2 regions of the Bacillus sp. C1 genome follow, and region 2 is predicted to be linked to the other one. Evidence: a T-box and tRNA genes for the amino acid it is inferred to sense, from the RefSeq annotation. Region 2 holds a T-box; the other holds one or more tRNA genes.
What was found. The T-box of region 2 lies ahead of serS (serine--tRNA ligase). A T-box ahead of a tRNA ligase gene usually reads a tRNA of that ligase, here a tRNA-Ser.
Positions count from the first base shown of each region.

Region 1 (12,963 bases), on a different contig from region 2:
TTGTATAGAGAGATGTTTGCAAGACGTTTCAATGTAACGAGAAAAACGTTCTTTTGTCATATGTAAGCGATCCAGCATGGCAGAGGGAAACGAAATATGGTGTTCATCTACTATATTGATTTTATATAGCATTTGTTCTTTTTGGCTATGGCGAAATAAGTTTTTTAATTCGGGAATTCTTGCCAGTAGTTCAAGCATAATAAATTTTTCAGCTTCTAAGTGTTTCATGTGAAACATTTGTTCCGCAACATGTGAAAATAATCCATTCTTTTGTACTTTAACCTCATCCTCTAAAAACTGATATCCTTGTTTTTTGCGTTTTCTTGTTGTTACTCCATGAGCTAAGACGGTTGTTGATTCTGGATAATTGGGATCAACGGTTAATAAACAGGCTTTTAAAAGTTGACTCATTCCATAAAATAACAGCATAGGCTGAATAGAGAAGGGCGCCGTTTTACATAATTCATAATAACTTTTTCCATGTTCTAAATAATAAATGAAAGGATAACAATTTTCGAAGCTTTTTTTTTCAGCGTTTTCAATAGGTAATTTTTCATAGCAACGGGCAAGATAATGCTGTACATGTTGGGATGAAAAAAAGAAACTTAATTGCTGCCAAGCATAAGATGTATCATGCATATATTACGCTCCTTTTATTATCTAAAAATTCTAACATATATATACTTTCTTGACAGTATTTTAACCAATTGTTAAGCTACTAATAATAATTTCTGGTATCATGGGGGGAACAATTATGTGGGAATCTAAATTTGTTAAAGAAGGTTTGACGTTTGATGATGTATTACTTGTACCAGCGAAGTCAGATGTATTGCCAAGAGAAGTAAGTGTTAAAACAGTTTTATCTGAAAGTTTACAGTTAAACATTCCTTTAATTAGTGCAGGAATGGATACAGTAACAGAAGCTGACATGGCGATTGCAATGGCGCGTCAAGGCGGTTTAGGAATTATTCATAAGAACATGTCTATTGAGCAACAAGCTGAGCAGGTTGACAAAGTAAAACGCTCTGAAAGTGGCGTTATTTCAGATCCATTCTTTTTAACTCCAGAACATCAAGTATATGATGCAGAACATCTTATGGGAAAATACCGTATTTCGGGTGTACCAATTGTAAATAATTTAGAAGAGCAAAAATTAGTTGGTATTATTACAAACCGTGATATGCGTTTTATCCAAGATTATTCCATCAAAATTTCTGATGTGATGACAAAGGAGCAATTAATTACAGCTCCAGTTGGTACGACACTAGAAGAAGCTGAAAAGATCCTACAGAAATATAAAATTGAAAAGCTCCCTCTTGTTGATAACAACGGTGTATTACAAGGGCTTATCACAATTAAAGATATTGAAAAAGTAATTGAATTTCCAAACTCTGCGAAAGATAAACAAGGTCGTTTATTAGTTGGAGCAGCAGTTGGTGTAACGGCAGATGCAATGCAGCGTATCGATGCATTAGTAAAAGCACATGTAGACGTAATTGTACTGGATACAGCTCATGGACACTCTCAAGGTGTTATTGAGAAAGTAAAAGAGGTTCGTGCAAAATATCCGAAATTAAATATTATTGCAGGTAACGTTGCCACAGCTGAAGCGACACGTGCATTAATCGAAGCTGGTGCAAATGTTATCAAGGTTGGTATTGGACCGGGTTCTATTTGTACAACACGCGTTGTAGCTGGTGTTGGTGTACCACAATTAACAGCAGTGTACGATTGTGCGACAGAAGCTCGTAAGCACGGTATTCCGGTTATTGCTGACGGTGGTATTAAATACTCTGGAGATATGGTAAAAGCTTTAGCAGCAGGCGCACACGTTGTAATGCTTGGTAGTATGTTTGCTGGTGTTGCAGAAAGTCCAGGAGAAACTGAGATTTACCAAGGTCGTCAATTTAAAGTATATCGTGGTATGGGTTCTGTTGGAGCAATGGAAAAAGGAAGTAAGGATCGTTACTTCCAAGAAGGTAATAAAAAACTTGTTCCAGAAGGTATCGAAGGACGCGTACCATATAAAGGGCCTTTAGCTGATACCGTTCACCAATTAGTTGGTGGATTACGTGCAGGTATGGGATATTGCGGAGCGCAAGATTTAGAATTTTTACGTGAGAATGCACAATTTATACGTATGTCAGGTGCTGGTTTACGTGAAAGTCATCCACACCACGTACAAATTACAAAAGAGGCACCAAATTACTCTTTATAATGTCTTATATGTAAATAGACGGAGATTTGATATCTCTGTCTATTTTTTTTTGATTATGTTAGAATAACGGTTATGTGAGTACAAAGATATTGGGGGTAACAGAAGTGAAAGGTATGTTTTGCAAGCGATTCATTGCAATGGTAACAGTGCTTACACTATTTTGCAGCATGTTCGTTACATATGGCAGTGCATCAGCAGAAACAGGACCTGCTTTAGACGTAGAAGCAGGAGCAGCGATTTTAGTAGAAGCAGATTCTGGGAAAATTTTATACCAAAAAAATGCAGATGAGTTATTAGCAATTGCTAGTATGACGAAAATGATGAGTGAATACTTAGTTCATGAAGCAGTGGATAAAGGGAAACTTAAGTGGGATCAAAAAATAACAGTTTCCGAATATGCATATAAAATTTCACAAGATCGCTCATTATCTAATGTTCCGTTAGAAAATGGTGGTTCTTATACAGTGAAAGAGTTATACGAAGCAATGGCAATTTATTCTGCGAACGGTGCAACAATTGCGTTAGCTGAAGCAGTTGTAGGTAAAGAAGCAGACTTTGTAAAAATGATGAATGATAAGGCGAAAGAGCTTGGATTGAAAAATTATAAATTCGTAAACTCTACCGGCTTAACAAATCATGATTTAAAAGGGCAACATCCTGAAGGCACAACACCGGATGAAGAAAATAAAATGTCTGCGAGAGATGTCGCGATTTTAGCACAACATCTAATTCAAGATTTTCCTAAAGTATTAGACACAGCGAAAATTCCGAAAAAAGTATTCCAAGAAGGTGGAAAATATCCTGTTCAAATGGATAACTGGAATTGGATGTTAAAAGGCTTAGTTAAGGAATACGAAGGTGTGGATGGTCTGAAAACAGGATCTACCCCAGAAGCTGGAGATTGCTTTACTGGTACAGCAGAACGAAACGGTATGCGTTTAATTTCTGTAGTTATTAAAACAAATTCTCATACAGCGCGTTTTGATGAAACAAAGAAACTGTTTGATTACGGATTTACAAATTTTGAAGCAAAAAAAGTATATCCAAAAGGATCTACTGTAAAAGAAAATGAAACTGTACGAGTAGAAAATGCAAAAGATAAAGATGTAACAGTTCAGACTAAACAAGCTATCACGCTGCCGATGTTAAAAGGAAGTAAAGAAGTTTATAAAACAGAATTTAAAGAATTAAGCAAAGAAAAAGAAGCGCCAATTAAAAAAGGTACAACACTTGGTCAAATGGTCGTATCCTCTAAAGATAATAATGATCCTGGATTTTTATCAGGTAAATCATTACAAGTAGATCTTGTTACAAAATCAGAAGTAGAAAAAGCAAACTGGTTCACACGCTCTATGCGTGGTATTGGTTCTTTCTTTAGTGATATTTGGAATAGTGCGGTTGATACAGTAAAAGGTTGGTTTTAAGAGCTCCTCATTGTAGGGGCTTTTTTTATTCCTATTTTTCATACCGACTTTATGAAAAAGTAGTGGACAAGCCTCTGATAGTTAGTGGTAGAATGTAAGAGTATTCTTAATTTTCGCCTTTAACGGGGAAAAGCAATTCACCTAGGGGGGTTTTTGTACATGACAAATGTAACAGGGACAGAACGTGTAAAACGTGGAATGGCAGAAATGCAAAAAGGCGGCGTTATCATGGATGTAGTTAACGCTGAACAAGCAAAAATTGCAGAAGAAGCAGGCGCAGTTGCCGTTATGGCACTAGAGCGTGTTCCAGCAGATATTCGTGCAGCAGGTGGCGTTGCGCGTATGGCAGATCCAACAATTGTAGAAGAAGTTATGGGAGCTGTATCGATTCCAGTTATGGCTAAATGTCGTATTGGCCACCTTGTGGAAGCACGTGTACTAGAATCATTAGGGGTAGACTATATTGACGAGAGTGAAGTATTAACTCCCGCTGATGAAGTATATCATTTAAATAAACGTGATTACACTGTTCCATTTGTATGTGGATGTCGTGATATTGGGGAAGCAGCGCGTCGTATTGCAGAAGGTGCATCTATGCTGCGTACAAAAGGTGAGCCTGGAACAGGAAACATTGTAGAAGCAGTGCGTCATATGCGTCAAGTAAACGCGGAAATCCGTCAAGTTGCGAGCCTACGTGAAGACGAATTAATGACATATGCAAAAAATACTGGCGCTCCTTATGAGGTATTACTTGAAATCAAACGTCTTGGTCGCCTGCCGGTTGTAAACTTTGCAGCAGGTGGTGTGGCAACACCGGCAGATGCTGCATTAATGATGCAACTTGGTGCAGATGGTGTGTTTGTAGGATCTGGCATCTTTAAGTCAGAAAACCCAGAAAAATTCGCGCGTGCGATTGTTGAAGCGACGACACACTATGAAGACTATGAGTTAATTGCAAGCCTTTCTAAAGGACTAGGTACTGCAATGAAAGGTGTCGAAATTTCAACATTATTACCAGAACAACGCATGCAAGAACGCGGTTGGTAATTAAAGGAGATTTTGAAATGATTAAAGTCGGTGTATTAGGTCTTCAAGGAGCTGTTCGTGAGCATGTAAAGGCAGTTGAAGCGAGTGGTGCAGAAGCTGTAATTATTAAACGTGTGGAACAACTTGAAGAAATTGATGGTCTTATTTTACCAGGCGGTGAAAGCACAACAATGCGCCGTCTTATTGATAAGTACGATTTTATGGAATCACTTCGTGAGTTTTCACAATCTGGTAAACCGATGTTCGGTACGTGTGCGGGTATGATTTTACTTGCAAACAACCTTATTGGTTATGAAGAATCTCATATTGGGGCTATGGATATTATAGTTGAACGTAATGCGTTTGGACGCCAAAAGGATAGCTTCGAAGCTGCTCTTTCGATAAAAGGTGTAGGAGAAGACTTTATTGGTGTATTTATTCGCGCGCCATATGTTGTGAGTGTAGGCGATAATGTAGAAGTTCTTTCCATGCATAATGATCGAATGGTAGCAGTAAGACAAGGACCGTTTTTAGCGGCTTCTTTCCATCCAGAGTTAACTGATGATCATCGTGTTACAGCATATTTTGTGCAAATGGTGAAAGAGGCAAAAATGAAAAAAGTTGTATAAGTAACTTGCAACTTGTGTAAGATTATAGTAAATTGATGGTAACAATTTTATAAAATAAACGTGTTGATAGGAAATAGTAACAAATGGTGTTTCTTGTAGAGAGTCGGTGGTTGGTGGAAACCGGTAGAAACAGTTTGTGAATCCATCCTGGAATGAAATGTGGAATATCTCTATGGTTAGTAAACATTTCCGGCGAAGAGTCGTTATTTCTATTTGAGAGGAAAGCAATATTGCTTTCAACTAGGGTGGCAACGCGGGTTAACTCCCGTCCCTTTTTATAGGGACGGGAGTTTTTTGTGTTTTATAAAATAAAAGGAGGAATATATAATGCTTGATATTAAATTTTTACGAGCGAATTTTGAAGAAGTGAAAGCAAAATTACAGCATAGAGGCGAAGATTTAACGGATTTTGGTCGTTTCGAAGAATTAGATATAAGAAGAAGAGAATTGCTTGTTCAAACAGAAGAGTTAAAAAGCAAGCGTAATGAAGTATCTCAACAAATTTCTGTATTAAAACGTGAAAAGAAAGATGCAGAAGCTTTAATTTTAGAGATGCGTGAAGTAGGGGAAAGAATAAAAAATCTTGATGATGAACTTCGCTCAGTTGAAGAAGATCTAGAACGATTGATGCTTTCTATTCCAAATATCCCTCATGAATCTGCACCAGTTGGTGACACAGAAGAGGATAACGTAGTAGCTCGTACTTGGGGAGAGGTAAAGGAGTTTGATTTTGAGCCAAAGCCTCACTGGGATCTTGCAACTAACCTAGGAATTTTAGATTTTGAGCGTGCTGCTAAAGTAACGGGAAGCCGTTTTGTATTTTCTAAAGGTGCAGGTGCAAAATTAGAACGTGCTTTAATTAGTTTTATGCTGGACCTCCATACAGAGAAGCATGGATATGAAGAAGTATTACCTCCTTATATGGTAAACCGTGCAAGTATGACAGGAACAGGACAGCTTCCAAAATTTGAAGAAGATGCATTCCGCATTGAAAGTGAAGATTACTTCTTAATTCCTACAGCTGAAGTACCTGTAACAAATATGCACCGTGATGAAATTTTAAGTGTGGACCAATTACCAATTCGTTATGCAGCATTTAGTGCATGCTTCCGTTCTGAAGCTGGTTCAGCTGGTCGTGATACACGTGGTTTAATTCGTCAGCATCAATTTAACAAAGTAGAACTTGTGAAATTTGTAAAACCAGAAGATTCTTATGAAGAATTAGAAAGGTTAACAAATGATGCGGAGCGCGTGTTACAATTATTAGGTCTACCATATCGTGTTATGAGCATGTGTACAGGAGATTTAGGATTTACAGCAGCGAAGAAATACGATATTGAAGTATGGATTCCAAGCTATGGCACGTATCGCGAGATTTCTTCTTGTAGTAACTTCGAAGCATTCCAAGCAAGACGCGCAAATATTCGTTTCCGTCGTGAACCAAATGCAAAACCAGAACATGTTCATACAATCAATGGATCTGGACTGGCAATTGGGCGTACCATTGCAGCTGTTTTAGAAAATTACCAACAAGAAGATGGTACAATTATAATTCCAGAAGTTCTTCGCCCTTATATGGGAGGAAAAACAGTTATTAAATAAATTGAAATTTTCATCGGTATGAGTGTTATCAGTAAAATACAGGAAATAGGAGGTATTTCCTTTTCCTGTAATCTGTTATAGTGTACTTGACTAACTGTTTTTCTTTTGATATTATATTTGATGTCAATATGGAGGTATACCCAAGTCTGGCTGAAGGGATCGGTCTTGAAAACCGACAGGCGGCGAGAGCCGTGCGGGGGTTCGAATCCCTCTACCTCCTCCAGATATAATTGACAACAGCGCATATAAGTGGAGATTGGAGAACTCGTTACCAACACGTAACGAGTTTTTATTTTAAAACCAATCAGAAAGTATGATGTAAGGCGAAGGAATGCCTTATGAAACACTCATATTCCGATGATTATCTTCATAGATATGAAAGGAGTCAACATGGATCTTATTATACAAACATTCCCTTTAGATGGAAAAACTTTATATTATGTACAATGCCCGGTCTGTAAGAACAATAGAATTTTAAATAGTGGTGCGAACGTATCGCGTATTATAAGTGATGATACATTCCGTAAACTGTGCGGTTGTACTTGTAATGTGAAGAAAGAAGCGAAAAAGGTAGAAGCGCCGAAAGAAAATGTAAAAAAAGAAGTAGCTCCAAAACGTGCTAGTAAAGTGTTAACAGCAATCATTAATGGGAAAGAAATGACTGTTAAAGAAATTGCTGAAGCATACGATATTAGTACAAGTACTGTTCGTCAGCGTATTAATGCGGGGAAAACAGAGAGCGAAATCATAGCTTCAACGAAAAAGAAAAAGTGATCTAATAGGAAAACCCGTGCATCCGCACGGGTTTTTTATTTTACAAGCTTACGTGTTTGTTTTAGGAAATGCCCAATTTTCTTAATGATGGGCTCAATTGAATTTTCATCGTTTAAGATATCATATTCATTAATATTTAAACGTAAGACTGGACATGAATTGAAGTTATTAATCCAGTTCTCATAGCGACCATGCATCTCTTGCCAATATTCAATCGGTGTTTGTTGCTCCATCGGGCGCCCCCGTTCTTGAATACGACTGACAATATTATCAAAAGAACCTTCTAAATAAATTAATAAATCTGGGTGAGGGAAGTAAGGTGTCATAACCATTGCGTCGAACAACCCTTTGTACGTTTCATAGTCTGTTTCTGTCATTGTTCCTTTTTCATGATGCATTTTTGCGAAAATGCCAGTATCTTCATAGATAGAGCGATCTTGAACAAAGCCACCACCGTACTCGAAAATTCTTTTTTGCTCTTTAAATCGCTCTGCTAAGAAGTAAACTTGTAGATGGAAGCTCCAACGCGTGAAATCAGCATAGAACTTATCTAAATACGGATTAGAATCCACTTTTTCAAATGATGTACGGTAACCTAAAGTGTTAGCTAGTGCAGTTGTCATAGTTGATTTACCAACTCCCACTGTACCGGCAATTGTAATTACTGCATCATTTGGTATATCATATTTTTGCCTTAAATTCATTGCTATTTCGTCCCCTTTGATAGTGTATTTTGGAGAGTGGATAAAATTACATTCAAGTCGTCACTGTTTTTTACGAAATCCATATTATCTCCATTAAATTTTAACACTGGAATATCAGGATGATCCTTTTTGAACGTATCCATTGCCGTTTCGTAATCTTTAGTAAGTTGCAATAAGTAACTTGGATCCATATTTTTCTCGAATTCACGTCCACGCATCGCAATTCGTTTTTGTAATGTTTCTAGACTTGCCGTTAAATATACAATGACATTTGGTGCAGGCATATCTTGTGTAAGAATACGATAAATTTGCATGTATTTGTCATATTGAGTGTCTTTTAATGTGCGAGATGCAAAAATTAAATTTTTAAATATATGATAATCCGCTACTACTGGTTTACATTCATTCAAGTATTTTATGTTAATGTCCTCCAATTGTTTGTAGCGATTACAAAGAAAGAACATTTCTGTTTGGAAACTCCATTCGTCAATGTTTTCATAAAACTTTCCTAAGAAAGGATTTTCATCAACAATTTCTTTTAATAAGTGGAGTTGCATGTGAGTTGAAATTTCCTTCGCTAGTGAAGTTTTTCCAACACCAATTGGTCCTTCAACCGTAATAAATGGTACTCCGGTCACGCTGTTTCCTCCTTTCAATTCATAATTTCCTGTAAATAAAAAGCACAAAACAGAATAATTGTAGCATAAGAGGGAAGTGAACGGACTACTTTGTCATAAAAAGTTGAAAAATTGATGTATGCTACTCAAATTTTAATTGAAGAGAAGGTGCAATATTTGCTTTTAATGTTGTTTCCATTATTTTTAGAGCGTGTTTATTATCTTGATCAGAGTTAGAAGCAGTGCAATCTTGAGGTACATAGAGAGTATAGTTTCTCATATGAGCATCATTGGCTGTAAAAAGGATGCAAATGTTTCCTGCGACCCCTGTTATGATGAGTTTTTCAACTTTTAAATGTCCTAATAAAGAATTTAATGGTGTTTCATAAAATGCCGAATAATGTGGTTTAATAAATACATAGTCATCTATGCTGGGGGCAATCGTTTGAATAATATTTTTGCTATACTCATTTGTGCAATGAGTAATTAGTTGGCCGATATCAGCTCTCCATAGTTGATAATGATCGTTAATATAAATAACGGGATAGCCCTTCATTTTCATTGTTCGTTTTAAGTGTAAAATAGGATCTATAATCATTTGGCATTTTTGCGCCAGGACTGGCCCGTGTGAGAATTGGAAGTCGTTAATCATATCGATAATAAGCAGTGCAGTATTTTTCATATGTAATCCCCTTTTCTTTTTCTTTAGATTGGATTGAATATGTAAAAGTTATCCCGCATCTTTAAGAAGGCGTGTAATGTACTATAAATTGAAAAGTGGACATAAAATTTTTCCTGCCATGCCAAGAGAAAAGAACAGGATAAAATAAGTGAAGGGCACTTTTTTGTTCTGTGCAGCAGGGAATTATATAATTATTAAATTAAAATAAATGAATATAGTGACGGAAGATTATAATACTTTATTCGTAATGAGAGGACTATATTATGGAGCAAGATATGTATTTTATGCAACTTGCAATAGAAGAAGCAAAGAAAGCTGAAGAAATTCAAGAAGTTCCGATTGGAGCTGTTATCGTATTAGATGGAGAAGTAATTAGTGCTGCCCATAATTTAAGAGAGACTGAGCAAAGGTCAATTGCTCATGCGGAGTTATTAGCAATTGATGAAGCTTGTAAAAAGCTAGGTACGTGGCGCTTAGAAAATGCAACATTATATGTGACATTAGAGCCATGTCCGATGTGTGCAGGGGGCATTGTTTTATCACGTGTAAAACGAGTTGTATATGGTGCAAATGATCCAAAGGCGGGGTGCGCAGGGACGTTAATGAATCTTTTAACGGAAGAGCGTTTTAATCACCGATGCGAAGTGGTATCGGGTGTGATGGAAGAAGAATGTGGAGCTTTGTTAACAAATTTTTTTAAGGAACTACGTAAAAAAAGGAAAGAACAAAAGAGAAAATCGGATCAAAACATTGTTCGTTAACAAGTTTGCATTTTATGATGAAACAAGTTATACTGATAATGCCTTCGTTAAGGCAACCGAATATTGGTTTTAACTTTGCCGTGCTAAGCGGGGAGGTAGCGGTGCCCTGTACTCGCAATCCGCTCTAGCGAGGCCGAATCCCTTCTCGAGGTTATGTTGCTGTAAGGCCTGCCTTAAGCAAGTGGTGTTGACGTTTGGGTCCTGCGCAACGGGACCCCGTGAACCTTGTCAGGTCCGGAAGGAAGCAGCAATAAGCGGGTCTTCTCGTGTGCCGCAGGAGTGCCTGAACCGAGCTAACTGCTTAAGTAACGCTTATGGTACGTAATCGACAGAAGGTGCACGGCAGTTATATATGTATACAAAACTCACCTTATATAAAAGGGTGAGTTTTTTGTATAGAAAATAACTTTTGGAATCTATAAACAGAATGGGTTATAATATATAAGATAATAACCTTTGAGGGAGGCCGTATTTTCGTGTCATACCAAGCGTTATACCGAACATGGAGACCGCAAAAGTTTGAAGATGTAGTCGGTCAAAAACACGTAACAAAAACATTACAAAATGCCCTTCTTCAAGAGAAAGCTTCGCATGCTTATTTGTTTTCTGGACCAAGGGGAACAGGTAAAACGACAATTGCAAAAGTATTTGCAAAGACAATTAACTGTGAGCATGCTCCGGTGGCTGAACCTTGTAATGAATGCCCGTCGTGTTTAGGAATTACACAAGGGTCTATTTCGGATGTATTAGAAATTGATGCGGCTTCGAATAACGGTGTAGATGAAATTCGAGATATAAGGGATAAAGTAAAGTATGCCCCAAGTGCAGTGAAATATAAAGTATACATTATTGATGAGGTCCACATGCTTTCAATGGGAGCTTTTAATGCGCTTTTAAAGACATTGGAAGAACCACCGCAACATGTTATCTTTATTTTGGCGACGACAGAGCCTCATAAAATCCCGCCTACAATCATTTCAAGGTGTCAGCGCTTTGAATTTCGAAAGATATCGGTACATGATATTGTAGAAAGACTAGAGACGGTTGTTACAAATGAGGGTACAAAAGTAGAAGCTGAAGCGCTACAAATTGTTGCGCGTGCTGCTGAAGGTGGTATGCGTGATGCACTGAGTTTAATCGATCAGGCTATTTCGTATAGTGATGAGACGGTTACGACTGAGGATGTCTTAGCGGTAACGGGTTCTGTTTCTCAACAATATTTAGGTAATCTTGTAGAATGTATAAGAGAGAATGATGTATCAAGAGCGTTGCGTATTATTGACGATATGATGAATAAGGGAAAGGATCCAGTTCGTTTTATGGAAGATTTCATTTATTATTATCGTGATATGCTCTTACATCAAACTTCACCACAATTAGAACATATGTTAGAACGAGTAATTGTTGATGATCAGTTCCGTATGCTAAGTGAAGTGATGCAACCTGAGATCATTTATGAGATTATTCATACGCTCAGTAAGGGACAGCAGGAGATGAAGTGGACAAATCACCCGCGGATTTTCCTAGAAGTTGTTATGGTGCAACTTTGCCAACAGTTTATGATGCAAGCGAATGGGACAGACCGTTTGCAAGCAATTATGAACAGAATGCAACAATTAGAAAAAGAATTGGAACAAATGAAGAAGAATGGCGTGCCAGCTAGTACGCAGCCTGAAGTTAAAGAGAGACGTACAACATCAAAACCTGTGCGGACAGGAAACATGAAAATCCCTGTCGGACGTGTACATGAAGTATTAAAGCAAGCAAAACGCCAAGATTTAGAACAACTAAAAGGCGTATGGGGTGAGTTGTTAGGAAGACTTAAATCCTATAATAAAGTGGCTTTTGCTGTATTATTAGAGAATAGTGAACCAGTTGCAGCTTCTGATGATTCTTATGTTTTAGCTTTCCAATATGAGATACATTGTAAAATGGCAAGTGAAAACCGTGAAGCAATGGATACCGTAGAACAAGTTCTTTTTGAATTGCTCAGCAAAAGATTGAATATGATTGCAATTCCGAAGAGTGAGTGGGGAAAAATACGCGAAGAATTTTTACAACGTGAAGGTGAAAACTCAGAAGAAGCAGCAGAACAAAAAGTAGATCCCCTCATAGAAGAGGCGGTAAAATTAGTAGGGCAACAACTTATTGAAATAAAAGAATAATAACTATTAGGAGGAATTTATTATGATGCGTGGCGGAATGGGAAATATGAATAACATGATGAAGCAAATGCAAAAAATGCAAAAAGATATGGCGAAAGCGCAAGAAGAGCTTGGAGAAAAAGTAGTTGAAGGTACAGCTGGTGGCGGAATGGTTACTGTCATTGTGAATGGACATAAACAAATTCTTGAAGTGAAAATTAAAGAAGAAGTTGTAGATCCAGAAGATATTGAAATGTTACAAGACCTTGTACTAGCTGCAACAAACGATGCGCTGAAAAAGGCTGAAGAACTTTCGAACTCTACAATGGGTAAATTTACAAAAGGTTTAAACTTACCGGGTGGAATGTTCTAGTAGGGGGAT
Region 1 is NZ_JBTMZT010000025.1:514-13,476, forward strand. It holds gene ACX5JI_RS26155 (YaaC family protein) at 1-639, opposite strand, end outside; gene guaB (IMP dehydrogenase) at 755-2,218, shown strand; gene ACX5JI_RS26165 (serine hydrolase) at 2,323-3,642, shown strand; gene pdxS (pyridoxal 5'-phosphate synthase lyase subunit PdxS) at 3,802-4,689, shown strand; gene pdxT (pyridoxal 5'-phosphate synthase glutaminase subunit PdxT) at 4,707-5,297, shown strand; T-box leader at 5,352-5,573, shown strand; gene serS (serine--tRNA ligase) at 5,625-6,899, shown strand; tRNA gene ACX5JI_RS26185 (tRNA-Ser) at 7,030-7,122, shown strand; gene ACX5JI_RS26190 (sigma factor-like helix-turn-helix DNA-binding protein) at 7,290-7,673, shown strand; gene ACX5JI_RS26195 (deoxynucleoside kinase) at 7,709-8,377, opposite strand; gene ACX5JI_RS26200 (deoxynucleoside kinase) at 8,380-9,015, opposite strand; gene ACX5JI_RS26205 (cysteine hydrolase family protein) at 9,137-9,676, opposite strand; gene tadA (tRNA adenosine(34) deaminase TadA) at 9,940-10,437, shown strand; RNA gene ffs (signal recognition particle sRNA large type) at 10,516-10,780, shown strand; gene dnaX (DNA polymerase III subunit gamma/tau) at 10,914-12,602, shown strand; gene ACX5JI_RS26225 (YbaB/EbfC family nucleoid-associated protein) at 12,628-12,954, shown strand.
Region 1: it has a tRNA-Ser gene. The T-box ahead of serS (serine--tRNA ligase) is inferred to sense a tRNA for this amino acid. The anticodon was not compared.

Region 2 (18,588 bases):
ATCGTAAATATGAAAAAGAAATGTTAAAACGATTTAAAGAAAATAATCCGTTTAATGACTTGCAAAGCGTTGTAACTCTCTCTGATATATTGGAGTTGCAAGAGCAATCTAAAAGAATTCATATACACGATGAGGTGGAAGAATACTTGCTTGATATTGTAGAAGCAACGCGGAACCATGACTTGGTAGAAATTGGGGTGAGTCCGCGTGGGTCTTTAGCTTTTATGAGAGCAGCGCAAGCAAGGGCGTTATTAAAGGGACGAGAATATGTAACTCCTGATGATTTAAAAACTTTGGCAGCTCCGGTTTGTGCCCATCGGTTAACATTAACAATTGAGGGGGATATGAAAACAACAAAAGTAGATGTACTGCAAAGGATTTTAGAAAAACTTGCAGTGCCTGTGGAAAGCGTATGAATGAGATTATAAAAAGGAAACATCCGTTATTGGAACCTCTCTTTATAGGGGGAAGCGGTGTTGTTTGTCTTATTCTCGTCGTTTTTACCAATCAATTTTTCATGGTGGCTATCTTTTTGTTTTATTTGTTGCTAGTTGGGGTTATATACATGTATATGAAAGCAATCATGAAAGTGAGATGGGAGATTTCTCAAAATCAACAAAGATTATTCATGAATGAAAGGGCGGAGTGTACGGTGCGAATTATAAATAAGACACGTTTCCCGATTTTCAAAGCAGCTTTTCAGTTTCGCTCTGATGAACAAGTGGAATGGGAAACGGATCAGAAGATGCAGCGTTTACATCACTCTTATCAAATGCCACTCCAAATAGAAGAAAGAGATATGATTACAATTACGATAGAAGGAAATGCAAATGAAAGAGGAAGACAAGGTTGGCAAGCAGCGGAACTTATAATATCGGATCCATTCGGCCTTTTAACGTATTACTTGCCTATTGACCAAAAGAAACTCCCGGAATTTCATATTCTTCCGCAAATGTCTAAAGTGACAATACCAGAAATGACAACATGGAAGCATGGATTTCGAAGAGCGGCTGTGTCTCCATTATACGATGAAACGAAAATAGTAGGTGTGAAAGGGTACGAAGGAGAATCTTTTCGTTCGATTCATTGGGGAGCGACTGCAAAAACTGGGGTGATTAGTGCGAAAAAGTATGAATATACACAAGGCGATCGGTATGCGCTGTATGTAAATCTATTAGGTAAAACAGGGTATACGCTTCGTACCGATATGGAATATTTAATTCAAGTCGCTGCTGGTGTGTGCCGGGAATTAATTTCACAAGATTGCTCGTTCGAATTATGGATAAATGGAGTACGGGAACAAGGCGTTATTCATTTAAAAGGGGGAAAACACCGAAAACAACTTTATAAAGCAATGGATCTTTTGTCTTCGTTAACAGAAAAAGATACACCGCTTAACACGCATTTCTTCTATCAAGTAGGGTTTCGCAGACAAGAAGCAGGATGTATTCCATTAATTATTGGATATCCACCCGAAAAACAAAAAGGATGGGTACAAATTGTGAAGTAAAGGGAGGGCGGTGAATCAATTGAACTGGGGATCACGTGTTATTTTTTGTCTCTTAGCTATTAGCGCTTGCTTCATATTAGCGATTGGAATAACGAAAGGTGCATTTTTTGCAAAGGAAAAGGTAATAGATTCTTCTCATTCAAAGATAGGAGAGGGTGAACCACCGACAACGAAAAGCGGGGAATTTATAGGAGAAAGCACGGTAATTCCACCAGAAGGAGATTCGGATTCAGGAGTATTATATGAAAATGAATATTTACCAGATTTTGATAAATATGGATATTATCAGAGAGGGAAATTCAGAGGAATCCCCGGAGATAAAAAGGTGCCGACTGGTGGAAAAGAGTTTTTAGGAGTTAGCACTGAAAATATATTTATAAAAATTGGCATCCTTTTTTTCGTGATGTTAATCGTGTTTTTTATCTTTCGCCGTATGCGGAATAAGAAGCAGGCGAGTCATCCTATCGATTTGAAACGAAAAGAAATGCGAAAAGTTGAGGGAAATGCAGAACAAGAAGAGCAAGAGAGTTTCATACTTCCAGTAGAAGAAGTACGCGCAATGTTAATTAGATGGGAAATGACATTACCGAAGTTTGAAAAGAGAAGATTACAAGAGACAGTTCAACAATGGTTTTCCCGTATTCATAAGAGCAGCGATATTATTCCAATTTATGAGAAAGTGAGATATGGGGAAGGAACTGCTTCAAATGAGGAGTTACAGGTGATGCGGGGATGGATAAATGAGAATGTAAAGAAAAGTTTATAATCAAAAAAGAGATAGCAGGAGAAAGGTTGTTATTAGCGGAAGTATTACCGGTATTTGTTTCATCCAAAATGATATGTGAAGGTGGATATAGAATGACAGTTAAAAAACTTTATTTTTTACCAGCTGGTCGTTGTATGTTGGATCATTCTGCTGTTAATAGTGCGCTTACTCCTGGTAAACTTTTAAATTTACCGGTATGGTGCTATCTTTTAGAAACGACAGAAGGGCCCATTTTAATAGATACAGGAATGCCAGAAAGCGCAGTAGATAATGAAGATCTTTTTAAGGGGACGTTTGTGGAAGGACAGATTCTTCCGAAAATGAAATCAGATGATAGAATTGTAAATATTTTAAAACGAGTAGGTTATGCGCCAGAAGATCTTCTCTATGTGATTAGCTCTCATTTGCATTTTGACCATGCTGGGGGGAATGGGAGCTTCAGCCATACCCCTATTATTGTGCAACGAACTGAATATGATGCAGCTTTACAGCGAGAAGAATATTTGAAGGAATGCATATTACCAAATTTGAACTATCAAATAATTGAGGGAGATTATGAGGTAATGCCAGGTGTTCAATTGCTTTATACACCAGGGCATTCACCGGGTCATCAGTCAGTATTCGTTAAAACGGAAAAGTCGGGTTCTGTTTTATTAACAATTGATGCATCTTATACAAAGGAAAACTTTGAGCAAGGAGTTCCATTTGCAGGATTTGATTCAGAAATGGCTTCACAATCTATTAAACGGTTAAAAGAAATTGTTTCAGATGAAAAACCTATCGTTTTCTTTGGACATGATATGGAACAAGAAAAAAGTTGCAAGACATTTCCTGAGTATGTATAGTGTGCTCATGTTGGAGGAAGAAGCGTTTCGGATGGAAAGGGACGTTTGAAATGAAATTTAAGTAGTTGAGTGCACCTATATAGGAGTACTTTAGTTGTTAAGAGGGGGTGTAATTGGATGAGTAAGAACTTTATGATATTTGGGGCAAGCCAAGGGTTAGGTGATGCATTTGTAAAAGGCTTACCAACTAAGGGAGATACAGTATGGGTGGTATCACGCACACGACCAAGTAGTTTAGATATAAATGATGGTGTAAATCGTCAATGGCTCGCAATTGATTTATCTAGTCAACAACAAATTCCTTTTTTAAAAGAAACTTTAAAAGATATTGCTATTGATGTACTAATCTACAATGTCGGCGTATGGGAGAAGCGTGGTTTCGAAGATGACTATACGTTTGATAAAGATGAAGTTGGAGATATTGCGAACTTAATCAATATTAATTTAACGTCCACTATTACTTACATACAGGCGCTTTTATCTAATGTAAGACAGGCGGAAAATGGAAAAATTATTTTAATTGGTTCCACCGCAGGTTTAGATCATACGAATAGTGCGCAAGTGTCCTTTGTTACGTCTAAATTTGGCTTGCGTGGTATTACAAATGCTTTACGTGAGCATGTGAGAAAAGATAAGATCTCTGTAACATGTATTAATCCAGGAGAGCTTGCTGCTGAAGTACCGTATGAAGAAGGTGCAGAAAAGGCGATTATGCTGTATGAAGGGACACGTATTCCTGTGCAAGACATTGTAGCTATTGTTCAGTGCGTTATTCATTTATCGCCTGTTTCATGTGTAAAGGAAATTAATATTCCTGCCATAACGGACTTAAATGCATAAATTTGAAAACTTTTTATCTATAATTGATGTACCTTTATTTAGCCTTCAAACTTGGAAATGGAAAATTTTTTTGTACAATTCCTTGATAATTATGCAGAATTATTGTAAAGTAATGATAATTTAATTATATATTGTTTGAAAGTGTTGAAAGGAATTAGTAACAGGTGTTTTTCTTTAAGAGAGTCGGTGGATGGTGTAAACCGATAGAAAAAGCTTGTGAATCCGTCCTTGAGCGAAATGTGGAACGCTTCAAATGTGAAGTTAGTAATCATTTCCGGCTAAAAGCCGTTAATAGTTTAAGTGGAAAGCGTATATTTTTGGTGCTTTCAACTAGGGTGGCAACGCGGGTTAACTCCCGTCCCTTTTATAGGGACGGGAGTTTTTTGTATTTTGTTTAGTAAAAATCCCTTACTTTAAATTGTAATGCGAACGAAGATGATGGTATTAGACACTTATTAAAGGAGAGATAAGATATGTTAGATGTAAAAGTATTACGTGCTAATTTTGACGAAGTAAAGAACAAATTGATGAATCGTGGTGGAGAGTTTCTTGAATTAAATAAATTTGAAGAATTAGATCAAAAGCGCCGTGAACTGTTAGTAGAAGTAGAAGAATTAAAAAGCAAACGTAATGAAGTGTCTGAGCTGATTTCGAAGTTAAAGCGTGAAAAGCAAGATGCTAATGAATTTATTACCGAAATGCGTGAAGTAGGCGACAAGATTAGAACGTTAGATGATGAGTTACGTAATGTAGAAGAAGAGTTGAACGCTATATTATTGGCATTACCAAATATCCCGAATGAAACAGTGCCTATTGGAGCATCAGAAGATGATAATGTTGAAGTACATAAGTGGGGAGAAATAAAAGAATTTTCATTTGAAGCAAAACCACATTGGGAAGTTGCTGATACATTAGGATTACTAGATTTTGAGCGCGCAGCAAAAGTAACCGGAAGTCGCTTCGTATATTACAATGGATTAGGAGCACGTTTAGAGCGAGCGGTAGCTAACTTTATGTTAGATTTACATGTTGAAGAACATGGATATACGGAAGTGATTCCGCCGTTTATTGTAAATAGCGATAGTTTATTAGGAACTGGACAATTTCCAAAATTTAAGGAAGATGTATTTACGTTAGAAGGCACAGATTATTCTTTAATTCCAACGGCGGAGGTGCCATTAGCGAACTATTATCGCGATGAAATTTTAAATTGTGAAGAATTACCGATTAACTTTACCGCTCATACGCCATGTTTCCGTTCAGAGGCCGGTAGTGCAGGGCGTGATACGAGAGGGCTGATTCGCCAGCATCAATTTAGCAAAGTTGAAATGGTCAAATATACAAAACCAGAAGAATCATATGATGAGTTAGAAAAATTAACAGCAAATGCTGAAAAAGTACTACAATTGTTACAATTACCTTATCGAGTAATTACTTTATGTACAGCTGATATAGCATTCCCAGCTGCAAAAACATATGACATTGAAGTGTGGTTACCAAGCTCTGGGATATATCGTGAAATTTCTTCTTGTTCAAACTGTGAAGATTTCCAAGCTCGTCGTGCCGGTATACGTTTCCGTCGTACACAAGGTGCAAAACCAGAATTTGTACATACATTAAATGGTTCTGGGTTAGCTATAGGGCGTACAGTAGCAGCTATTTTAGAGAACTACCAACAAGAAGATGGTTCCGTTGTGATCCCGGAAGTATTGCGTTCATACATGGGCGGAAAAGAAGTTATTAAATAAATAGAATAGATTAAAGGAGACAGTAATGATGAATGAACGTTATATAATAATAGAAGAATTTAATAATGCGAAATTTGATGAAAACTTTAAATGGTTCTCCCCGCCTGAAACATGGGAGATTAATAGCGATAAAGCGAACTTACTAATAAAAACTGATAAAGAGACAGATTTCTGGCAAAAAACACATTATGAATTTCAAGTTGATAATGGGCATTTTTTATATTATGAACTAAATGGAGACTTTAGATTGATTACGAAAGTAACATCTAAACCAAAGAATAGATATGATCAGGCAGGTTTAATGGTTCGATTTTCAAAAGATACTTGGTTAAAGACATCAGTTGAATATATACCAGATGGTAATAGTAAACTAGGGGTTGTTGTAACAAATAACGGTTATTCTGATTGGTCTAGTCAGGAATTTTTAGAAGATCTGGATTCGCTTTTCTATCGAATAACGAAAAGAGGAAGTAATTACTATGTCGATTATTCATTAGACGGCACTTTGTGGAACCAAATAAGAATGGCCCACCTCTTTGAAGAGAAGGGGTGTATTCAAGCTGGTATTTATGCTTGCAGTCCACAAGGAGAGGGCTACGAAGCGGAGTTTGATTTTATTCAGATTGAAAATATAGATGATGATACAAAAGTCTATTAAATGATAATGAATAGAACTAAAGATCTTTAAAATTTAATGAAATTATTTGGAAATGAAAGTCGATATTCTCAAAAATGAGGGTATCGACTTTTTCCATAATCATTGTAAACAGAGAAGTTTTTTTATTTTGACATTAGGGTAACCCTATAGTTTATATTTGGAATAGAAAAGAGGGATAGCATGAAAGGAACAATTACAATCAATCAATTGGCGAGAATTTTTAATATTAGTCATCATCAAATCAGATATTACGAAGAAAAGGGGTTATTGTTTCCGGACTATGTTGATACAAATAAATACAGAAAGTATGCTCTTAAAGAAATGTATCAACTTGCTCAAATATTAATGTTACGAAATTTAAATCTTTCAGTAGCGCAAATTAAGGATATACTTACAACTTATCAACAAGGCGAATACTTGAACTTACTAAAGGAAAAATCGAAGGAAATTAGCGATGAAATCAAAAGGTTAACTGAAATTCAAAACTCTATAGAATACCATATGTATAACTTGGCAAAAGAAAAGGAAGATTCTACAAAGCGTATGGAAAATATTCATTTAAAAAAAATGATTACATTAAGGGCAGATGAGAATGTAACTGCAAAAGATGTTTTTGAGATGAAATTGCCAATGCTATTGTTTGATAATGATAGCTTTTATATTTTTGAAGAAGACACGTATCACTTATGTATAAAGACAGATGATCAGGCAGACTTTGTTATGAAAGCGGGGATGTATAAGTCATCATATATATATGGAAGAACGGATGAGGAATTTGAGGAACAGTTACTTGCTATTATCGCTAAAGAGAATTTGCCGATCTATGCAGTGGAAAGCTCAAATGAAATTTTTATTAGTGGTGACCTTCTTGAGTTAGAAATTTTCATACCGTTAAAGAGGGAAGAATAAAAGCGAAAGGAATGTCGAAAGAAGGTATGTAGCGTGTGCTGGAGGAGGGGGAATAATGGTTACACCATCAAAACGGATTGAAGGATTAGATTTTGCTAGAGCTCTAGCTATGTTTGGAATGCTTATTGTTAATTATAAAATATTAACGGGGGCAGCAGGAAATGGTCCAGGTTGGCTTATATGGTTTGCTGAACTTTTCGAAGGAAGAGCTTCAGCTACTTTTGTTATGTTAGCAGGCATTGGAGTCGCTTTAATGACAAAAAAAGCTCGAAGTGGAACGCCTTTTGATATTAAGCAAAATCGAATGAATTTATGGAAACGATCGATTTTTTTATTCATCTTAGGTTTACTATTGTATGCAGTAGGTTGGACTGGTGATATATTGCATTATTATGGAGTGTATATGTTAGTTGCTTCCTTATTTATCATAGCTTCAGATAGATGTATTTTTATAGGAGTCGCAATATTTTTATTTGTAGCTCAAATTTTACAAATCACCATTAATTATATGAAAGGATGGCATCTAGAGAAACCATTTATAGAATATATCGACTTTTGGACAGTAGAAGGATTTGTAAGGAATCTGCTGTTTAATGGATATCATCCTGTATTTCCATGGATATGCTTTCTTCTAATAGGTATGGTAATCGGAAAATTAGATTTAACAAAAGAAGTAATAAGAAGAAAGTTAATGGTTATTTCTGTAATTTTGTTAGTTGTTATTGAAGTTTGTTCTCAAATTTTATTACGTGTATCGCTTTCTTTGTTAGATAAAGAGAGTTTACATTTCTTATTTCAAACAGGTCCAATCCCCCCTACTATTTTCTATATAGTATCTAATTCAGCTTCAGCTATTATTGTTATCCTTCTTTCAATCTATATTACGGAGAAACTTTCTGGACATTGGTTTACAAATGCTATTGTGAAAACTGGACAGCTTACTTTAACTCATTATGTAAGCCATGTATTTATCGGAATTGGGATATTAATACCATTGAATAGAGTAGAAAACCAAACGCTTACTTTTGCACTTACATTCTCACTACTATTTTTTATAGGTAGTATTATTTTTTCTGTTATTTGGAGGAGAAAATACAAAAGGGGTCCAATTGAGTTCATTATGAGAAAGATAACAGGTTAATATCTTTTTTATCATTTAAACGGAGAGGAATGTGAGTGAAATGAATCATATTTACAATGAAAAGACAGACACATCGATTAAACAATTATTTAACAAATGTTTACCAACAAGTCCTGGTTGTGCATATATTGCTAGTTTTGATAGCGGCATAACTTATAAAGGTGCAGTTGGCTTGGCTTCTATAGAGGAAAGTCTACCCATAACGACAAAAACAATTTTTAATATTGCTTCAGTCTCTAAACAATTCACGGCGTTTTCTCTGTTACTCTTAGAGCAAGATGGGAAATTGAGTTTAGATGATTCAATTGTAAAATTTGTACCTTCCATAGGGACATATGCTGAGCCTGTAACATTGAGACATCTCATTCATCACACTGGTGGACTAGTGGATTATATGGAATTAGCTGAAGCAGTAAATATTAAATATACGGATAAATTAACTGCGGAAGAATCGCTAGAACACCTTAATAATCATCAAACTGCAAGTTTCCCAGTTGGAACAAAATTTGAGTATAGCAATACAGGATATTTTTTATTATCGCAAGTAATAGAGAAAGTAAGTGGCCAGAGTCAACGTGAGTTTACAAAGGAGCGTATTTTTGAACCTTTAAATATGAGAGACACAACAATTGTGGATTGCTATCCAGCTACTATATCAATTGCTAGTGGGTATTTGAAGAATGAACAAGGTGTATATGAAATTTATGAAAGTCCTTGGGAACATACAGGGGATGGGGCAGTTCATACAACAGTTGAAGACTTGGTAAAATGGGGAGAAAACTTAACTACAGGTATCGTTGGGGGAAAAGACCTTGTTAAAAGAATGAGCGAAATAAGTCCGAAAGTTTCTCCAGCTGGAGAGATGATTATTGACAATGAAGATTATGCTTTTGGGCTTAGGGTTACAGAAGGTTTTAGTTGCCGATATTTGGAACATTCCGGAGGCTGGGCAGGTTATAGTTCGCACTTCATACGGTTCCCAGAAAAGCGTTTGTCTGTTGTGGTATTAAGTAACTATGACGAATTTGACTCTAAACAATACGCTAATGAAATAGCGGGAATTGTTTTAGAAGAAGCAAAAAATAATAGAGCGTAGATTGAAATTTTGTATAAGAGAATTGGATGACATCCTTACATGAGAATGGCCTTGAAGATTGATTACTTCTAGCGAGTATAAGGAAATGAACATAATGGCAGATGAATCAAAACGTGTAAGAAGTATGCCTTTGGACAAGGTTATGAACCTCAGTACCGATGGCCAGCTCGATAACTAAACATCTGTGTCACTGGCTAAAGTGTCGGGTCTGACGCTATTTGGGAAGTGGGAGGTAACTTCTCCTGACTTCACTGACTGGGGGTTCGTCTTGAAATTAAATTCTTTATTTACGCTTTCGTATCACCGGACAACAAAGTATTAAGAAAATAGTTGTAGGCTCAAAGTGCTTTCTATATATGAGAAAGCACTTTTTACTAACTTTCAGTTGTTACAATCGGGATATTCAGTACAAAATCGCGAATTACATTCTTAAACTCTTCTTGATTTTCTAAGTAGGGATGGTGTTTATCTTCTAAGATAGCAATGGACATATTAGGGAACTTAAATTTTTTATAATGATCTGGTCCGACAGCATCATCATATTTACCACTAGTTACAAGGGTTGGTACTGAAATTTCACTTGTGATTTGAGTATAATCTTTAAAGAATTCAGAAGAGGAGTGTACATAGTTACGAAAATCAGGGCGATGTTTAAGTTCTTTGTCTAAGCCTTCAAAGATGGTATGTTTTTTTCTATCCATGAACTGTAAATCATAATATTTCCCCATTTTTAGCAACTTTTCAGCAATCGCAAAGAAATCTTGATAGAAAGACTCGACAGACTCATAAGTATCCAAAATAGTTTCTTCTCCTAACCACTTTCGTCCTATGTTTATTTGGTGCAGGTTGGATTCTCGTTTGTTTAATGTACAGTTAAGCAAGATTAAACTTAAGATACTGTTAGGGTATTTCTTAGCGTAGTTACTAGCTAAAATACCACCAAATGAGTGTCCCATTACAATCCATTGATCTATATTTAATTCTTGCCTTATCTCCTGAAGATCTAAAAGTAACCTTTGTAGTGAGTAGTCTCCCTCTGGAGCAAGTGAAGAGCGACCACAACCTCGTTGATCAAGATAATACATTTCCATAAAGTTTTCTAAAAGAGGACCGCCTGTTTGTTCAAAAGGGTAACTCCAATAACCAGGTCCTCCATGTAAGAAAATACATGGTATTCCTTGTCCACTTTTACTAATATGTAAAGTAACACCATCACTTGTCATTACATTTTTCATTTATAAATTCTCCTTAAGGTGAATTTTTTCCATTCATAGTACGTGATTACTCATAAAAAAAATTGTATTTACGTGAGATTAACATAACAAATCATTTTATGTAGTAAACAAAGCAGATACCTTGTTATTCATCAAAAGTTACATTTATCCTTTTGAAAGTGTTATGTAAGTATAAATACATATTTGTTTTATTAAGTATGTTTTCTAAGAATTTTCTTTATTTCCTGTATGAAATCGTATATTTCTTTTTATTTTCAAAATATTCTTCGGATAACCTTGTTCATTTCGTTACCCGAATAGGTTCAGATAAGGCTTGCTTAGGATGTTCAATGACTCTTAAAATGAAATTTAAAGATACTACATCAAAAGATTCATCAGAGAATTGTAATTGCGTTGCATTTTGAAAAACAATAGGAAAGAGGGAGTCTATTGTATAAAACGATTTTAAAAAATAAAAATGTAATGTATTACTTATTAGGAGGAGGGGTTTCTAGTTTAGGCGATATATTAACGGGTTTAGCATTTGTGTTTCTGGCCTATGATTTAACAGGATCGGAACTGCATACAACTGGAATGGTTATTGCGACGACAATTCCTTATCTATTGTTTGGACTAGTGGGTGGTGTTATCGCTGATTGGGTGCAGAAAAAGAGATTGCTCATTATGATTGATATAATTCGTATTCCGCTCATTCTTTCGCTTGTCTTCTGTTACTACTTCGATGTTTTAACCTACACGTATATGATCATTATAAGTTTTTTCATTCAGTGTTGCGGTTGTTTTTTTAATCCGGCACATAGAGCGCTATTGCCAATTATAATTCCTATAGAACAACGAAGTATAACGAATAGTATATATGATTCCGTAACGAGGGGAATTACTGTACTTAGCCCATTTTTCTCCATACTATTAATGAAGACAGTCGGTGTTATTCACTTTTTTACGATTGATGCGATTACATATTTTGTAAGTGCTCTTTTTCTTATTCAAATGAATGTAACAGAAGACGAAATGACTACAAACAAAAAACGTGTAAAAGAAGTATTTCTCTCATTAAGTGAATTTTGGATTTGGATGAAATCCAATAAACAAATCACATTTTTATTTCTACTTACATTTACAATGGTTTTCATGAATACATGGGTTTGGAAAGTCGGATTATTATTATCTTTGGGAGAGTGGACAAAAGAGAGTAAAGAAATTTATAGCATCATCCAAGGGTTCTTTGGATGCGTAGTAATCGTTACAAACATGATTATCCCCTTCATATGGAAAAACTTGAATTTAACTATTTATACAATCGCGTCAATCATTTGGGGTATTGGAATTTTCTTGCTTGGATTGACATTTAATATTCCATTTTACTTTGTTGGAGTCTTCATAGTCGGGATTGGCTTGCCACTCGCTGGATTAACAAGAGTATACATATTACAAAAACTTGTTCCTAAAGATATGTTAGGAAGAGGCTTCAGTTTTAACGCGGTTTTGCTTTATTTAGCGGATACAGCATCGCTTTTCATATTTGGGTTTCTTTCTGTGTTTGTATCTATAAATGTTATTTTTATCCTTTGTGGACTTGGAATGATAATTACGTCTATCGTATTGAAACTCCTTATGTTTAGAAAGGAATCTGTGAAAGAAGCAGAAAAGTTGATCTGTTGAACCAAGGGGATATGCATACAAAAAAGGAATACATCCAATATAATCGGATATATTCCTTTTTATGTTTAATAGAGGATTAAAGCTGTACGCTATTATTTTTGATAGGTTCGTATGTCTTATCGAGTATTAAATTATAAGTAAGTCCAAGTAACACTAAAAAACCTCCAATTATTTTACCGATAGATATATCGCCTGAGTTGAAAAAATCAATCAATACGCCCATAAATAATTGTCCTACAAAAATCAATAATGTTAAATAGAAAGATGATATTTTAGGAGTAATATAGTTTGATAATACAATTACAATAACACCAACTAGCCCACCTAAATACACGACAAACGGTATAGATTGCAGTGTGGTAGTTGATACGGAAAGAGATTCACTGCTAAAGATTAAAAATAAAAAAGAAACAACTAGCCCCGTAATATAATTAAAAAATGTCCCTTGGAAAATTCCAATTTTTGTTGCTAAGTTAGCATTAATAATTCTTGCAACTACAATAGAAATCCCAGCTAAAATGGCAATACAAATATATAGCATCGTTTTATCCCCCATTAAAATATAGTCATCACAATGATTCCGGAAGAAATGAGCAGCAATCCAAAGATTTTTTTCTTTTCAAACTTCACGACCTTCATGCCTAATAAACCGAAATGATCGATAATAATAGATGAAACGGATTGCCCAAGTAAACTTAAAGCGATGGTGATTGAGGTGCCAAGTGCTGTGAAACTTAGATTACTAAACAATACAGTAAATACACCGATGGTTCCTGCACTGTAAAGATAAAGTGGTATTCCTTTTTGCATCTGAAGTTTAGATTTGCTAGCGAGTAAAACAATGACAATGGCAACTAATCCAACGATATGAATCATGACACTAGATGTATAGTTACCTGTCATTTCAGATAAGATCCCATTTAAAGGAATCATAATAGCGATGAAAGCACCTATAATAATTGAGAGTACATTATACAATGACGTTTCCCCCCTACAAATTTACATGTAATGTATCATGATTTAATTGTGAGCTACTATGACATATGTCATAGTGAAAGGAATAAAGTTTCTTTATAATTGAAAAAGGGGTATAAAGGTGGGGGATTTATGAAGAAAGTATGTAATTCTTATAAGTTAGATGAATTTGTTAAGCAGAATAATATTGAATCATTTTTCAGTAATGACATGAAAACATATATGAAGTTATTACTCTTTAAAAAGAACGAACATATTTGTAAGGAGAATGAAGAGATTCATTATTTGTATTTCTTTGTCGAGGGAAAAGCGAAAGCGTATAACACATTAAGTAATGGGAAATCCGTATTGTTATGTTTTTATGATAGCTTGCAAGTATTGGGGGATGTAGAATTAATTCACTCGCAAAAAACAGCTTCAAATGTACAAGTGATGGTAGATTCTTATTGCATTGGAATACCTTTAGAAAAAGTGAGAGAACAATTGCTTCAAGATGCAACCTTTTTACGCTATATTTGTGGATCTTTATCTCAGAAATTAAATAGACTTTCTAAAAATAGTACGATTAATTTACTGTATCCTCTTGAAAATAGATTAGCTAGTTACATTCTCGCGACAGGAGAACAGACTACTTATAATGAACAAAGAATTATATTTAATGGAAATTTGACGGAGACGTCGGAATTGTTAGGAACAAGCTATAGGCACTTACTACGAACGTTGAATACTCTTTGTGATAAAGGTGTAATAAGAAAGAGTAACGGATACTTTGAAGTGATTAATATAGATTTTTTAAAAGAGCTTGGTGCGGATGTTTATAAATAAAATGAGTGTAAATGTAGGTGTTTGTTTTTTTAGTTCATGGATATGGAGTATGAAATAAACTTTGATTTAGAAACAAGTGATTTTAACAACGTTAGGATTGTTTCATGCAGCACAATGTCATTTGTGTTGTATCACAAGAAGAAAAATTATATTAGAAGAGAGGCGGAATTCATCCTGTTAAGAGTAAGCCGAATCTTTAATATGTAAAAGAAGAAAAAAGAAACATAGAAGTGAAAAACTTCTATGTTTCTTTTTTTGATTCATATATTTATTGGGGAATGCTTTGAAGTTTCAGACACAGATCCCCCTTCTACCTTATTATAGAAGCTATTTTGAACGTAAGAGATTTGTAAGGAATAGGTAAGGAAAAAGAGATTTTTATTGTATATGATCAAAATATAAAGAAGAGTGAAAGGCGAAACAGATATGACTTATATATGAAGAACAAACTAGTTAACAAGAGTGTTTCAAGGAAAAGAAGTAATTTCTGGGGTTAACATACTTGTGAAAAAAGAGGAATTTACCGTTTGTTAGGCTAGAATAGCGTTTGTAAAAATAGATTACAAATTCAAGTGTTAATCTATGTACTAAGCATGCCCGTGGATATTTTTACCCAAACGGAGCAAGAAAGCTAGAAGACGTTACTTATTATAACCTAAGTATGGGGAGTGCGGCTGGAGAAATAATTTCTACTGCTGACGACTTAAACAAATTTTTCTCTTGTTTACATAGTGGCAAATTACTGGAGGGACAGTAACTAAAACAAATGCTTACTACAGTTTCTACAGGAAGAGCTGAATTAAGCAGATATGGTCTTGGAACCTTTGAAATTAAGCTTCCAAAAGGTGTATCAATATGGGGACATCTTTTGGAAGCATTCCAGGGTTTGTTACTTTTGCTGGAGGTACACTTGGAGGTAGGTTATATGTTGGCTGTCAGTTTGAACAACTCGGACAAAGCGGACGGTCCGGATCCTTATAAAAATATTCTACTTGCTGAATGTAGCAAGTAGGTAAAAAGGAAAACCGGATAAATCTTTTCATAGTTTTTATAGTTAAACATATACCTTTCTGATCCGAAAACCCTCATTTTAATAACGATAGAGTTGCTCTATTGGTGCATCTATTTATCTAAAATTTCTGATTCTATTATTTCAACTTTATGAAGATAGTAGGAGAAAATTTTGTATGATAGTATGTTAAGTAGAAAATATAGATAATTCTGGAAAATGAAAGGTGTGGATTGAATGTTCAAACTATTGTAAATAATAAGGTTATAGGACTATTAAATCATTATTTTCTCAGTATCGAGTTCTTTGATTAGGATTATGTTTTTCCAAAACGACTTTAGGTATTCAGCCCTTTCTCCTCAAGCAGGGGGCAAGGTCTACTTTCGTATGGAATTTCCGCTCTATAGCATCTATCGCTTTTAGACATTAAACGATTTAATAGTTTATTTTTTAGTAAATTTAAGGAGCCCATTTTTATGAAAACTACCGACTCAAAAAGTCTATGGGGAAATGCGATTTATTTACAAGTTTTCTCTGCGTATTCATTGCTTATGCTCGGAGTATTCATTGACATGTTAGCCATTATGACCATTGTTGGTTTTGAATGGGAAGTAGACCCTACCATGATTGGATTGATTCCCGTTGCATATGCACTTCCTGGAATTTTATTTAGTTCGTGGGCAGGTGTGATTGCTGATCGCTTTAGAAAAATTCCAATTATGATGTTTTGCAATCTTATGGTTGGTCTACTAACGATTGTTCTTTTATTTGTCCAAGATATTTATTGGCTTTTGTTAGTATTAATGATTCGCTCCATTTTTACCGTTTTTTATTATCCTGCGCAGCAAACACTGACACGACAGATTGTTTCTGCTGATCTGCTTACCAAAGCGGTAAGTATAAATGGGATAGTTGAACAAGGAAGTAAGATACTGGGTCCACTTATAGGAGGAATGTTACTGAGCTGGTTTCAGCCGGAGTTTTGCCTCGTTATAAGGGCAATCTGCTGTTTACTAGCTGCGTTGGTTCTGTTGCCCACAATAAAGTTAAAGGAATCTCGGGCAAGAGAACATATAGAAAAGAAACAGCAAAGTACTTGGGCCGCTTGGTTACAAGGTTGGGGGTATGTATTATCCAATCGGATGATATTATCAACTATGGTTTTCTTTACAATAGCTATGGCGGTATTGCAATTAGTAGATTCACAGTTCCCCACTTTATTTAAGAGCTTGTTCCCAAATGATAAGAATAAGATGGGATACATCATTTCCATTATTGGTCTTGGGGGAATAATTGGTGCATTCTTAACTCAGAAATTAAAACATTTTCAATATGGTTGGGGAGTATGTGGAGGCATTGCGTTAATGGGAGTTGGCTTCGGTGGGATTAGTCTGATAACTCTGATAAGTCCGGGAGCATCCCTCATTTTTGGCTATGTGATTAGCTTTATAGCTGGTATTGGAAGTGGACTTATGCTTGTATCCAATCAAGTCATTCTACAAATAGAATCTCATCAAGAACAGGTCGGAAGAGTATTTGGGATTCAAAGCAGTTTAACAAATGCAGTCCTCATCATTTCTCCTGCTATGAGCGGTCCACTTGTTCACTTGTTCGGAGTAATTCAACTCTATTTTTATGTGGGTATTGGGCTCATCATCATTGGAGTAATTGGGGTTTCATTACAAAAATATTTTTGGGTTAAACACGAACCTATAAGAGTAAATCATTTTTGAAGGGAGAATTTTTTATGTCCAATGAGGAGTGTTATCCATTAAGTCATCCACAGAGGAGAATATGGTATACAGAAGTTATTTATTCAGGTAAAGGTATATGTAATCTAAAATTCTTGTTCAAGATCCATCAGAAAATAAATTATTCGATATTAAATCGAGCCGTAAATCGTGTCATCAATGAAAACGATGGTCTGTGCATCAGACTGAAAGAAAATGGACATCAAGAACCAGAGCAATATTTTGTTAAACATCAAGAACGAGAGTTTGACTTCTTCGACTTTAGTGCCGAGAGAGACTCGAATTCACTAGAACAATGGATTGAGCAGAAGGCGCAAGAGACGTTTACGTTATTTGATTCTGATTTATACTATTTCGCTTTAATAAAATTAAGCGATAATGAGTGCGCCGTTTTTGGAAATGTTCATCATATTATCATGGATGGTTTATCAATCCAAATTTTTACTAGTCAAATTGCTAAATATTGTCATGAGTTTCATAGTGAGAAAGATGTGAGCGTACCTAGGAACTCATATGTTCAGTTTCTAGTCAATGAACAGACATACTTGAACAGCAGTCGTTTTCAAAAAGATCAAAACTTCTGGTTAGAGGAATTCAAAACACTTCCATCTGTAACGGGATTGAAACCGTATAATGCTTACCAAGTTAGTACGAGGGCATCACGTGAGACTTTTGAATTATCTGGATTTTCGAAAGTTAGAATGGAGGAATTTTCTAATCATTACGGATTTAGCATATATACTCTTTTTGTTGCTGCGCTTTCGTTGACGATGTATCGATGGACCTCGTCGCTTGATATTGCTTTGGGAATGGCTTATGGCAATCGTATGACTAAAATGGAGCGGGAATTAATTGGAATGATGGTAAGTACAGTTCCTCTGAGAATGGATATTGATCCTGAAGAAGAAGTACTCTCATTTATTGGTCGAGTGTCCAGAAAACAACGTAAAGTATTACGACATCAGAAATATCCATTTGATTTGTTATTAAAGCAGGTGAATCAAGAGAATAATAGTAATATTCGACTTTTTGGCACTACGATTGATTATAGAGAGCGTGGCGAAACTGGGGACTCTCTTTGGATTCCGAATCGTGAAGAAGTGCAAGACTTTGCAGTACATATCGAAAATTTGACGGATATAAACTCCTTGCACGTACATATTGATTATCGCGAAGAATTATTTTCCAAAGAAGAGATGATTCGCTTTTTTAAAACCATGCTAGTGTTAATGGAAAACACATTTAAAAATCCGAAGCAGAAGGTTGCTGAGATCGACATCCTTTTAGAAGAAGAGAAAAGAAAAAGTTTAGTAGAGTTCAACGATCCTAAACTTGACTTTCCACCTCAAGCAACCATTCATGAGTTGTTTGAGCGGCAAGCGATGATACATCCCAATGCCATTGCAGTTATGTATGAAAAGGAGAAGCTTACCTATAGTGAGCTTAATGAACGTGCGAATCAATTAGCTCACTATCTGCAGAAAAAAGGAGTAGGGTCTGATTCATTGGTTGGGCTTTGTGTGGAACGTTCTCCTGAAATGATTGTAGGTATTTTGGGGATTTTGAAGGCTGGTGGAGCTTATGTTCCACTTGATCCAACGTATCCAGAGCAGCGACT
Region 2 is NZ_JBTMZT010000006.1:18,475-37,062, forward strand. It holds gene ACX5JI_RS17230 (AAA family ATPase) at 1-416, shown strand, start outside; gene ACX5JI_RS17235 (DUF58 domain-containing protein) at 413-1,510, shown strand; gene ACX5JI_RS17240 (hypothetical protein) at 1,521-2,276, shown strand; gene aiiA (quorum-quenching N-acyl homoserine lactonase AiiA) at 2,369-3,121, shown strand; gene ACX5JI_RS17250 (SDR family NAD(P)-dependent oxidoreductase) at 3,239-3,961, shown strand; T-box leader at 4,097-4,327, shown strand; gene serS (serine--tRNA ligase) at 4,435-5,709, shown strand; gene ACX5JI_RS17260 (DUF1349 domain-containing protein) at 5,738-6,367, shown strand; gene ACX5JI_RS17265 (helix-turn-helix domain-containing protein) at 6,548-7,276, shown strand; gene ACX5JI_RS17270 (DUF418 domain-containing protein) at 7,332-8,417, shown strand; gene ACX5JI_RS17275 (serine hydrolase domain-containing protein) at 8,458-9,513, shown strand; gene ACX5JI_RS17280 (alpha/beta fold hydrolase) at 9,888-10,748, opposite strand; gene ACX5JI_RS17285 (methyltransferase domain-containing protein) at 11,029-11,223, opposite strand; gene ACX5JI_RS17290 (MFS transporter) at 11,178-12,410, shown strand; gene ACX5JI_RS17295 (DMT family transporter) at 12,487-12,951, opposite strand; gene ACX5JI_RS17300 (DMT family transporter) at 12,966-13,388, opposite strand; gene yeiL (transcriptional regulator YeiL) at 13,518-14,210, shown strand; partial or broken gene ACX5JI_RS17310 (serine hydrolase) at 14,776-15,222, shown strand; gene ACX5JI_RS17315 (MFS transporter) at 15,696-16,952, shown strand; gene ACX5JI_RS17320 (non-ribosomal peptide synthetase) at 16,967-18,588, shown strand, end outside.